Linked DNA regions of Parazoarcus communis. The protein of the gene in region 1 interacts with the protein of each later gene in a pairwise test. Links are inferred from orthologs where the notes say so. Each region holds a gene or a part of one and is shown in the gene's direction. Other genes may lie near its edges.

Region 1 (4,198 bases):
TCACGCGGAAGGCAGTGGCTTTTCCGTCGTGCGCGAATTCTGCGGGCACGGAATCGGACTCAAGTTCCACGAAGAACCTCAGGTATTGCACTACGGCAAGCCGGGAACCGGCGTCGAGCTCGAAGCGGGGATGATCTTCACCATCGAGCCAATGATCAACGCCGGCAAGGCCGCGATTTCCGAACTGCCTGACGGCTGGACCATTGTCACCAAGGATCGCAGCCTGTCCGCACAGTGGGAACACACCATCGTGGTGACCGAGACCGGCGTCGAAGTGCTCACACTGTCGGCCAACTGCCCCCCGCCACCTGCACTCGTTGCAGACCGTTTCGCCTGAGGGCGCTCAGCAGGAAAGACAATCTTGACCTCAAGCGATCCACTGCAGCAAGCCATCAACGACGAACGCCAGCACCTGATCGACGGACACGCAAACCTGCGAACCGCCTATGAAGCGCATCCGCTTACGGCGCAGCTGCTTCATGGCCGATCGAAACTCGTAGACGGCACGGTCGGGAGGCTGTGGAAAGCCAGCGGCATTCCGGCCAGCGTTGCGCTGGTCGCGGTGGGCGGTTACGGCCGGGGCGAGCTCTTCCCCTGCTCGGACGTCGATCTGCTGATTCTCCTGCCCGAACCGCCTGACGAAGCCCTGCAGTCTCAGCTGTCGATGCTGGTTGGGGCGCTGTGGGACGTTGGCCTGGATATCGGGCATAGCGTGCGCACCATAGAAGAATGCCTCGACGCTTCGCTTGGCGACATCACGGTGCAGACCACGCTGCTCGAGGCACGCCTGATCATGGGCAATGCCGTCCTGTTCAAGGATTTTACCGAACGTTATCGCGAACAGCTCGACGTTCGCGCCTTCTTCAAGGCCAAGCAACTCGAACAGGAGCAGCGCTACGCTCGTTACCACGACACACCCTACGAACTTGAGCCCAACTGCAAGGAGAGTCCCGGCGGCTTGCGCGACCTGCAGATGCTGGGGTGGATCTCCCGCGCGGCGGGACTGGGCCGGAACTGGCGCGAACTTGCCCGCCGCCGCCTGATCACCGGCGAGGAGGCAAGCGACCTGCGCAGCGTCGAGCGCTTCCTTCAGCACGTGCGGATCCGCCTGCACTACCTCGCGGGCCGCGCCGAGGACAGGCTGCTGTTCGATCATCAGGAAAGACTGGCCCACATCATGGGCATCGAGGCCACTGCCGCAAAGCGTGCCTCCGAAATCCTGATGCAGCGCTATTACCTTACGGCGAAGACGGTCACCCAGATCAACGGCATCCTGCTGCAGAACTACGGCACCGAGATCTTTCCCGACCGCAATTCGCCCGCGATCGTCATCAACAGCCGCTTCCAGGCCGTTCGCGAACTGCTGGACATCCGCAATGACAATGTTTTCGAGCGCACGCCTTCAGCCCTGCTTGAATGCTTCCTGCTCCTGGAGCAGCGCTCCGAACTGAAGGGCATGACGGCGCGGACGCTGCGCGCGGTATGGCTCAATCGCAAGCGCGTTAACGCCGCGTTTCGAGCAGATCCGAAGAATCGCGCCCTCTTCATGGAGATCGTGACCCAGAAGCGCGGCGTCGTTCACGCCTTCAGGCAGATGAACCAGTACGGCATCATGTCGCGCTACCTGCCGCCGTGGCGCAAGATTCTGTGCCAGATGCAGCACGACCTGTTTCACGCCTACACGGTCGATCAGCACATCCTCATGGTCCTGCGCAACGTCCGCCGTTTCAGCATGGGCGAGCATGCGCATGAATACCCGCTGATGACCCGGCTCATCCTCGGTTTCGATCGCTACTGGCTGCTCTACATCGCAGCCCTCTTCCACGATATCGCAAAGGGCCGTGGCGGCGATCACTCCAAGCTCGGCATGACCGACGCGCGTGATTTCTGTCGTGATCACGGCATCGACAAGGATGACGCCGAACTGGTCGTCTGGCTGGTTCAGCACCATCTCACCATGTCTCATGTCGCGCAAAAGGAAGACACTTCTGACCCGGATGTGATTCACGGCTTTGCAACCACGGTCGGCGACGAGCGCAGACTGACGGCACTCTATCTGCTGACGCACGCAGACATCCGGGGCACCAGCCCCAAGGTATGGAACGGCTGGAAGGGCAAACTCCTGGAAGACCTCTTCTTTGCCACCCAGCGCCTGCTGCGTGGCGCGACGCCGCAGCAAGCCCTGGGACTTGACGACCGCCAGGAGAATGCGAGCCACCTGCTGCGCTACCACGGCCTGCGCCAAGGCGTGGAAGATGCACTGTGGGCACAACTGGATGCGGTGTACTTCATGCGCCATTCGCCCGAAGAAATTGCCTGGCACACCAGGGTGCTCTACTTCCGTCCCAGCTCGGCAGAACCCGTCGTAAAGGCACGCGTTTCAGACGAAGAGGACGGTGTCCAGGTCATGGTCTTCGCCCGCGACCAGAAGGATCTCTTCGTTCGCCTTACCGGCTTTTTCGGCCGGCTCGGCTTCACCATTCTTGACGCCAAGGTGCATACGACCCGTCACGGTTATGCACTGGACAGCTTCATGCTGCAGGACAGCGGTCGTAGTGCGAGCTATCGCGACATCGTCGCCCTCATCGAGCACGAACTCAGCATCCTGCTGGTGAACCACGACGAGCCGCAGCGCCCTGCAAGCGGACGCGTGTCGCGCCAGGTCAGACACTTTCCGGTCACCCCCAAGGTCAGCCTTCGCGCCGACGAGGCCGGGCGCCACCACATCCTGTCGCTCACCGCATCGGATCGTCCCGGCCTGCTGTACGACGTCGCGGAGATTCTGGCAAAGCACGGGATCAGCGTCGAAACCGCAAAGATTGCAACGCTTGGCGAACGCGTCGAAGACACCTTCCTTCTTACCGGAGGGGGTCTGTCTCAGGACGCCCGAGTCTTGCGGATCGAACAGGAACTCATCGACAGACTGCAGGTGTAAACGCAATCGGGGCGGCTCTTGCGAGCCGCCCCGATTGCCTGCGGACGTTGGTATTCCGGGTGACCGTTCAGTGCCCCTTGCTGCCGTGCAGGCGATCCATCAGCGCGTACAGCACACCCGAAAACAGGAAGGTGATGTGGATGCCGACCATCCATCCAAGCTCGCGGTCACTCAGATTCTGGACGTTCATGAAGGCCTTGAGCAACTCGATTCCGGAAATGGCAACGATCGAGCCGATGAGCTTGATCTTGAGATCGGAGAAACCGATGTGCCCCATCCAGTCCGGACGGTCTCGATGGCTGTGCAGGTCGTCCATCTTGGAGACGAAGTTCTCGTAACCGCTGAACATGATGATGATCAGCAGATTCATGATCAGTGCGATGTCCACCAGCGACAGCACCCCGATGATCAAATCGCCACCCGTGGCCGTCATGATGCTGCCGAAGATCCCAAACACTTCCTTGGTGAACTTGATCAGCAATACAACCATGGCCAGCACCAGCCCGAAGTAGACCGGTGCCATCAGCCAGCGACTGGAAAACAGCAGATGCTCGAAAGCGTTTTCGATTCGTTTCATGGGTTTCCGCAACGCGAATTGAACAGCGATGGATTGTAGCAGCGCAGCATTACACCGCGCTCAGTCCTTGCAGATATGCTCCAGCAGATTGTGCACCCGCACCATCGCAGCCTGCAGAACGACTTCGATATCGTCGAAATGAATGCCCTGCTCGCTCGACGAACGCCCTGCAGCACAGTTCACCACGACGTTGATCGCCGCATACGGCACGTCGAGCTCACGCGCGAGCGCTGCCTCCGGCATGCCCGTCATGCCGACCAGGTCGGCGCCGTCACGCTCAAGCCGATTGATCTCGGCTGCGGTCTCGAGCCGCGGCCCCTGGGTGGTCGCATAGACCCCGCCATCAAATACGGCCTCACCGGCTGAGGCGGCGGCTGCCAGCAGGCGCTGACGCAAGGCCTCGTCATAGGGACGCGTGAAATCAATGTGGCGAACGGGCTTGTCGACGCTGTCGAAATACGTGCTCTTGCGGCCCCATGTGTAATCGATGACCTGATCCGGAATGACCAGCGCGCCGGGCGCGTAATCGTCACGAATGCCGCCGACCGAAGCGACCGACACGATCGCACTGGCCTTCGCCTCCTTGAGCGCCCAGATGTTCGCCCGATAGTTAACCTGGTGCGGCGGAATCGTGTGGCCATAGCCGTGCCGCGCAAGAAACACGACAGGCGTATTGCACAGGGCGC
Region 2 (5,329 bases), 510 kb from region 1 along the record:
ACGCGGCCTCCGTCATCAAGGATGGCGAGATCGTCGCGACCTATCACAAGCATCTTCTGCCCAATTACGAAGTCTTTGACGAGCTGCGCTATTTCGAGGCGGGTTCGGATGCCTGTGTGTTCAGCCTGAAGGGCGTGAAGCTGGGGATCAATATCTGTGCGGACGTCTGGGCGCCGGGGCCAGCGGACGCTGCGCGTGCGGCGGGGGCCGAGGTGCTGCTGTCGCTCAATGCCTCGCCTTACCATGTCAACAAGCAGGCGCTGCGCCATGAAGTCCTGCGCGAACGGGTAAGCGAAACCGGGCTGCCGGTGCTGTATTGCAACATGGTGGGTGGGCAGGACGAACTCGTGTTCGACGGTGGCTCTTTCGCGCTTGATGGCGACGGCGCGCTCGCCTATCAGGCCAGCGCATTCGAGGAGCGGGTCGATATCCTGGCCTTGCGCGACGGACGCTGGGTGTCGGATATCCGCTGCGAGCGGCCGGGGACGGAGGCCGAGGTGTACGAAGCGCTGCGCGTGGGCGTTCGGGACTATCTCGGCAAGAACGGTTTTCCGGGCGTGATCATTGGGTTGTCGGGCGGTATCGACTCGGCGCTCACGCTCGCGATTGCGGTCGATGCGCTGGGCGCAGACCGTGTGCGTGCGGTGATGATGGCTTCGCCCTACACCGCGCAGATGAGTCTAGACGACTCGCGCGAGATGGTGCGCCGGCTTGGGGTGCGCTATGACGAGATTCCGATCGAATCGGTGATGAAGGGCTTCGAGGCGCTGCTTGCACCGCAGTTCGAAGGCTTGCCGGCCGATACGACCGAGGAGAACCTGCAGAGCCGGATTCGGGGCATGATCCTGATGGCGCTGTCGAACAAGACCGGTGCCATCGTGCTGACCACCGGTAACAAGAGCGAAATGGCAACCGGCTACGCAACCCTTTACGGCGATATGGCGGGTGGCTTCGCGGTGCTCAAGGACATTTACAAGACGCTGGTCTATCGTTTGTCGAACTGGCGTAATTCGGTGGGTGAGGTGATTCCGCAGAACATCATCGATCGTCCGCCATCGGCCGAGCTGAAGCCGGATCAGACCGACCAGGACAGCTTGCCTGAATACGAGGTGCTCGATGCCATCATCGAGGCCTACATGGAGCGCGACGAGTCGCCCCGGGAAATCATCGCGGCGGGCTATCCTGAAGCGGACGTGCGTCGCACCGTGGGCATGCTCAAACGCAACGAGTACAAACGCCGCCAATCCCCGGTCGGCATCCGCGTAACGCAGCGTGGTTTCGGCAGGGATTGGCGTTATCCGATAACATCGCGCTATCAGGACGAATATTGAGCGCGTATGCGTCATGGCCGTTGCCGTGGCGCCAACCAGGAGAATGAGATGAAGAAAATCGAAGCGATCATCAAGCCGTTCAAACTCGACGAAGTCCGTGAGGCCTTGTCCGAAGTGGGCATTACCGGCCTGACCGTGACCGAGGTGAAGGGCTTTGGTCGCCAGAAGGGCCATACCGAGCTCTATCGTGGCGCCGAGTATGTCGTCGACTTCCTGCCCAAGATCAAAGTCGAGATCGTGATCGGCAACGACCTGGTCGAACAGACCGTTGAGGCCATCATCAAGGCTGCGCAGACCGGCAAGATCGGCGACGGCAAGATCTTTGTGTCCTCGGTTGAGCAAGTGGTGCGCATCCGCACCGGTGAAACCGACGAAGCTGCCATCTGATCGGGCTTGCCCCGGCACGGGTTGCCGGGGTTGTTCAGCGACGGGCTGCGTTCGGTGCCCTCATCAGCACCAGCAGGGCTCCGCCGCCGCCATCGTGCGGCCCCGCCTGGCAGAAGGCGAGAATCTCTTCGCGCTGAGCGAGCCAGCCGCGCGAGAGTTGTTTGAGAATGGACACCCGTCCGGGTGAGCCCAGTCCCTTTCCATGTATCACCCGAATGCAGCGCCGGCCCTGTTGCAGGCTGTGCGCCAGAAAGTGGGCGAGCGCATCGCGTGCTTCGTCACGGGTCAGACCATGCAGGTCGAGTTCGCCCTGGAGCACCCAGCGCCCGCGGCGCAGATCGGTCAGCACGCGCCTGGGCAGGCCGGGTCGAAGGAAGGCGGCCTCATCGCCCATATCCAGGCGGTCTTCAAAGGTCAGCGGGGCGGAGAGCGATTCGCTCAAGGCCTCGCGCTCGTCCGCTTCGCGCTTGAGTGGTGCCGGGGCAGGGGCGTTTGTCGGTAATTCGACCCGATTGCGGTCGTCGATCTGCTGCGCGCCGCGTGCTGCGAGGCGGAACAGCTTGGAAGGATCGGACAGGTCGGCGTCAGGCGGCAGCACGACAGGTGGCATTTCGCCGGGAGCAAGACTGGCCTTGTCTGTGGTCGCGGGCTGATCCGACGTGTATACGCGGCGACTCGGCGCCTGTCCGAGGACGACCCTGCCACTGTCGGCAATCGGCGTGACGTCGGCATACGCTGCGAATAAAGGGTCGCCGGTCTTGCGCGAGGGGGCAGGTTCGGGTGCCGTCTCTGGCGTCTTGCTGCGCGGAACCGGGGCAGGGCGAGGAGTGTCGATTTCGGCGCGGTCCTGCCTGGCCAGCGGCGCTACGCCAGTCTGCGAGCGTCGAAAGAGCTCGAGATCGTCGGCGTCGACCTCCCCCAGCGCTGTTGAGTCGGGTGCCGGCGCCTTCTTTTTTGGAGTTCCCGCTGGCGCGCCAACCGACGCAGTGCGCCCCCTCAGGGCCGACAAGGCTTTGAACGGGTTGTCTGCGCTTTTTCCTGCATCCGCCTTGTTGGCATTGGTGGATGCAGGGCTTGGTTTGCGTGCCATTGGGGGGGCTTACGAGGCGGGCTCAGTGTCCCAGCGCGTCGAGGTAACGCTCGGCGTCGAGCGCAGCCATGCAGCCGGTGCCGGCCGAGGTTACGGCCTGACGGTAGATGTGATCCTGTACGTCACCCGCGGCGAAGATGCCCTTGATGCTGGTCTGGGTTGCGTTGCCGTTGCGACCGCCTTCGGTGACGATGTAGCCGCCCTCCATCTCGATCTGACCCTCGAAAATGTCGGTGTTGGGCTTGTGGCCGATGGCGATGAACACGCCTTGCAGCGCCACGTCGCGCGTCTCGCCGGTGTTCACGTTCTTCACCCGCATTCCGGTCACGCCGGAATTGTCGCCGAGCACTTCGTCAAGGGTGGAGTCGAGTACGAGTTCGATTTTGCCGGCTGCAACCTTTTCCATCATCTTGTCGATCATGATCTTCTCGGCGCGGAACTTCTCGCGGCGATGGACCACGGTGACCTTCTTGGCGATGTTGGAGAGGTAGAGCGCTTCCTCAACGGCGGTGTTGCCGCCGCCGACCACGGCCACGTCCTGATTGCGGTAGAAGAAACCGTCGCAGGTTGCGCAGGCAGACACCCCGCGACCGGCGAACTTTTCTTCCGACGGCAGGCCAAGATACTTTGCGGTGGCGCCGGTGGAGATGATCAGCGCGTCGCAGGTGTACTCGCCGGAGTCGCCGATGAGCCTGAACGGGCGCTCGGTCAGCTTCGCCGTGTGGATGTGGTCGAAAATCATCTCGGTGTTGAAGCGCTCGGCGTGCTTCTGGAAGCGCGACATCAGGTCGGGCCCCATTACGCCGTCTGCGTCCGCCGGCCAGTTGTCTACCTCGGTGGTCGTCATCAGCTGTCCGCCCTGGGCGAGGCCGGTGATCATGACCGGGTTGAGGTTGGCTCGGGCCGCGTAGACGGCCGCAGTGTAGCCTGCGGGTCCGGAGCCGAGAATGAGCAGGCGGGCATGCTTGGTGGTCATGGTGTAGCGTTCCAGCGTGTTGGCAATGGCGCGAATTATAGCTGACCGGCCGCAGCGCTCAGATCAATCGAGTCGATAGCCCCCGCCAATGGAAGACCGGTGCGTGGAAGGCAGCGGATGGAGCGGACTGGCACAGGGTGATGTGAAAGCACGTGTGGCCTCGCGGCCCATGTTGAGCAGCGCAGTCACCCATTCGTTTATACTCTCGCCCATCATATAAATTCAGACGCTCGTTGCTGCTCGAACGCCCGCCAGACGGAGACTTCATGAGTCAAGCTACCTCAGTTTCAATTACCGCACTTAACAGGGTGTTGAAAATCTCGGGTTCACCTTCGGTTTCCAGTCCCCTGGGAAAAATCGACTTTGAAAATCGCCCGCTTTCCCCGTGATCATGCCGATTCAAGCTGACTTTTCCGTCGATTGTGCTACCGCAAATCAGCAGCGCTCCTGTCGCCGCAAAGACATGGTTTTTCGACTACAACGTTTCCCATCCGCAGGGCGCCAGGGCGCCCGCGAATTACGGCGCCAGCAGATTGCCCAATCTCGTCAGGTTATAAGCCGAGAAATTGAGCAACGCATGCGCACGGATTCGATCCAGCCCACGCGCCATCGCATGGCGCAGCGTGCCGATATCCTTCGCCCAGCCAAAGGCCTCTTCGATCATCTTGCGTCGGCGCAGGCTGACCGCGTAACCGGGGGACGACTTCACCTCATTGGGCACGGCGCTGCCCTTGACCTTGGCCGCGACATGCGGGGCAATGCCCAGCGGCTCGAGCGCGGCGATGAACTCGGCGGTGTCGTACCCCCGGTCGGCCGCCAGCGTCGGCTTGTGCGCCGAATTGCCGGGCTTGATGCTGCGCCTGGCCATCACCAACGCCGCCTCACGCTCAGCGGTTCCGGTGGCGGTCGTAGTGTGGACATCGACGATCAGACCGTGACGATTCTCGGCCAACGCATGCGTGGTGTAGCTCAGGTACGCCACGCCGCCGCCCTTGCTGGCGAGCAGGGCCTGCGGGTCGGTGCGCGAGACGTGCGTCTTGTTCGAGCGCTTCTTGCCGCGAAAGTCCACCTCGGGGTTGCGTCCCTGATCCGGTCCGGGCGGCTCGTCGGAGCCGTCCCGGGCCATCATGCTCTTGTGCGAGGCCCACGCCCGCAACAGCGAGCCGTCGACACTGAAATGCTCGTCCGACACCAGCTCGGCCCATTCGGCGATCGCCACCACGCCACCGAAGAACTCGCGCATCACGCTCTCCTTGAGGAGCCGCTCGCGATTGGCGCTGAACGTCGAGTGATCCCAGACCGGCTCGTCCAGCGTCATGCCGACGAACCACCGGAACATCATGTTGAAATCGATATGCTCGACCAGCGCACGCTCCGAGCGAATCGAAAACAGACATTGCAACAGCGACGCCCGCAACAAGCGTTCCGGTGCAATCGACGGGCGGCCACCATCGGCATACAACGCATCGAATTGCGGCGACATCGTGCGCAGAACCATATCGGCCAGCGTTTTGATCCGGCGCAACGGATGATCCCGGTCAATGC

Evidence for each region. The genes of interacting proteins can lie anywhere in the genome.
Region 2: the proteins of CEW87_RS17530 (region 1) and CEW87_RS15215 interact in binary tests that used the Escherichia coli proteins (3 or more experiments, as listed by UniProt). The link is inferred for Parazoarcus communis from one-to-one orthologs.

Annotation. Positions count from the first base shown.
Region 1 is NZ_CP022188.1:3,834,684-3,838,881, forward strand. The notes cover bases 1-3,148. They hold CEW87_RS17530 ([protein-PII] uridylyltransferase), read left to right. Parts: upstream 1-361; coding sequence 362-2,935; downstream 2,936-3,148. Other genes in these bases: map (type I methionyl aminopeptidase), read left to right, coding at 1-337; CEW87_RS17535 (TIGR00645 family protein), read right to left, coding at 3,003-3,148. In the rest of the region: more of CEW87_RS17535, read right to left, coding at 3,149-3,512; CEW87_RS17540 (S-methyl-5'-thioinosine phosphorylase), read right to left, coding at 3,573-4,198.
Region 2 is NZ_CP022188.1:3,321,902-3,327,230, forward strand. Bases 133-3,048 are described here. They hold CEW87_RS15215 (P-II family nitrogen regulator), read left to right. Parts: upstream 133-1,379; coding sequence 1,380-1,718; downstream 1,719-3,048. Other genes in these bases: CEW87_RS15210 (NAD+ synthase), read left to right, coding at 133-1,331; CEW87_RS15220 (Smr/MutS family protein), read right to left, coding at 1,753-2,808; trxB (thioredoxin-disulfide reductase), read right to left, coding at 2,831-3,048. Outside these bases: more of CEW87_RS15210, read left to right, coding at 1-132; more of trxB, read right to left, coding at 3,049-3,784; CEW87_RS15230 (IS5 family transposase), read right to left, coding at 4,302-5,329. UniProt on the Escherichia coli protein: P-II indirectly controls the transcription of the glutamine synthetase gene (glnA). P-II prevents NR-II-catalyzed conversion of NR-I to NR-I-phosphate, the transcriptional activator of GlnA. When P-II is uridylylated to P-II-UMP, these events are reversed.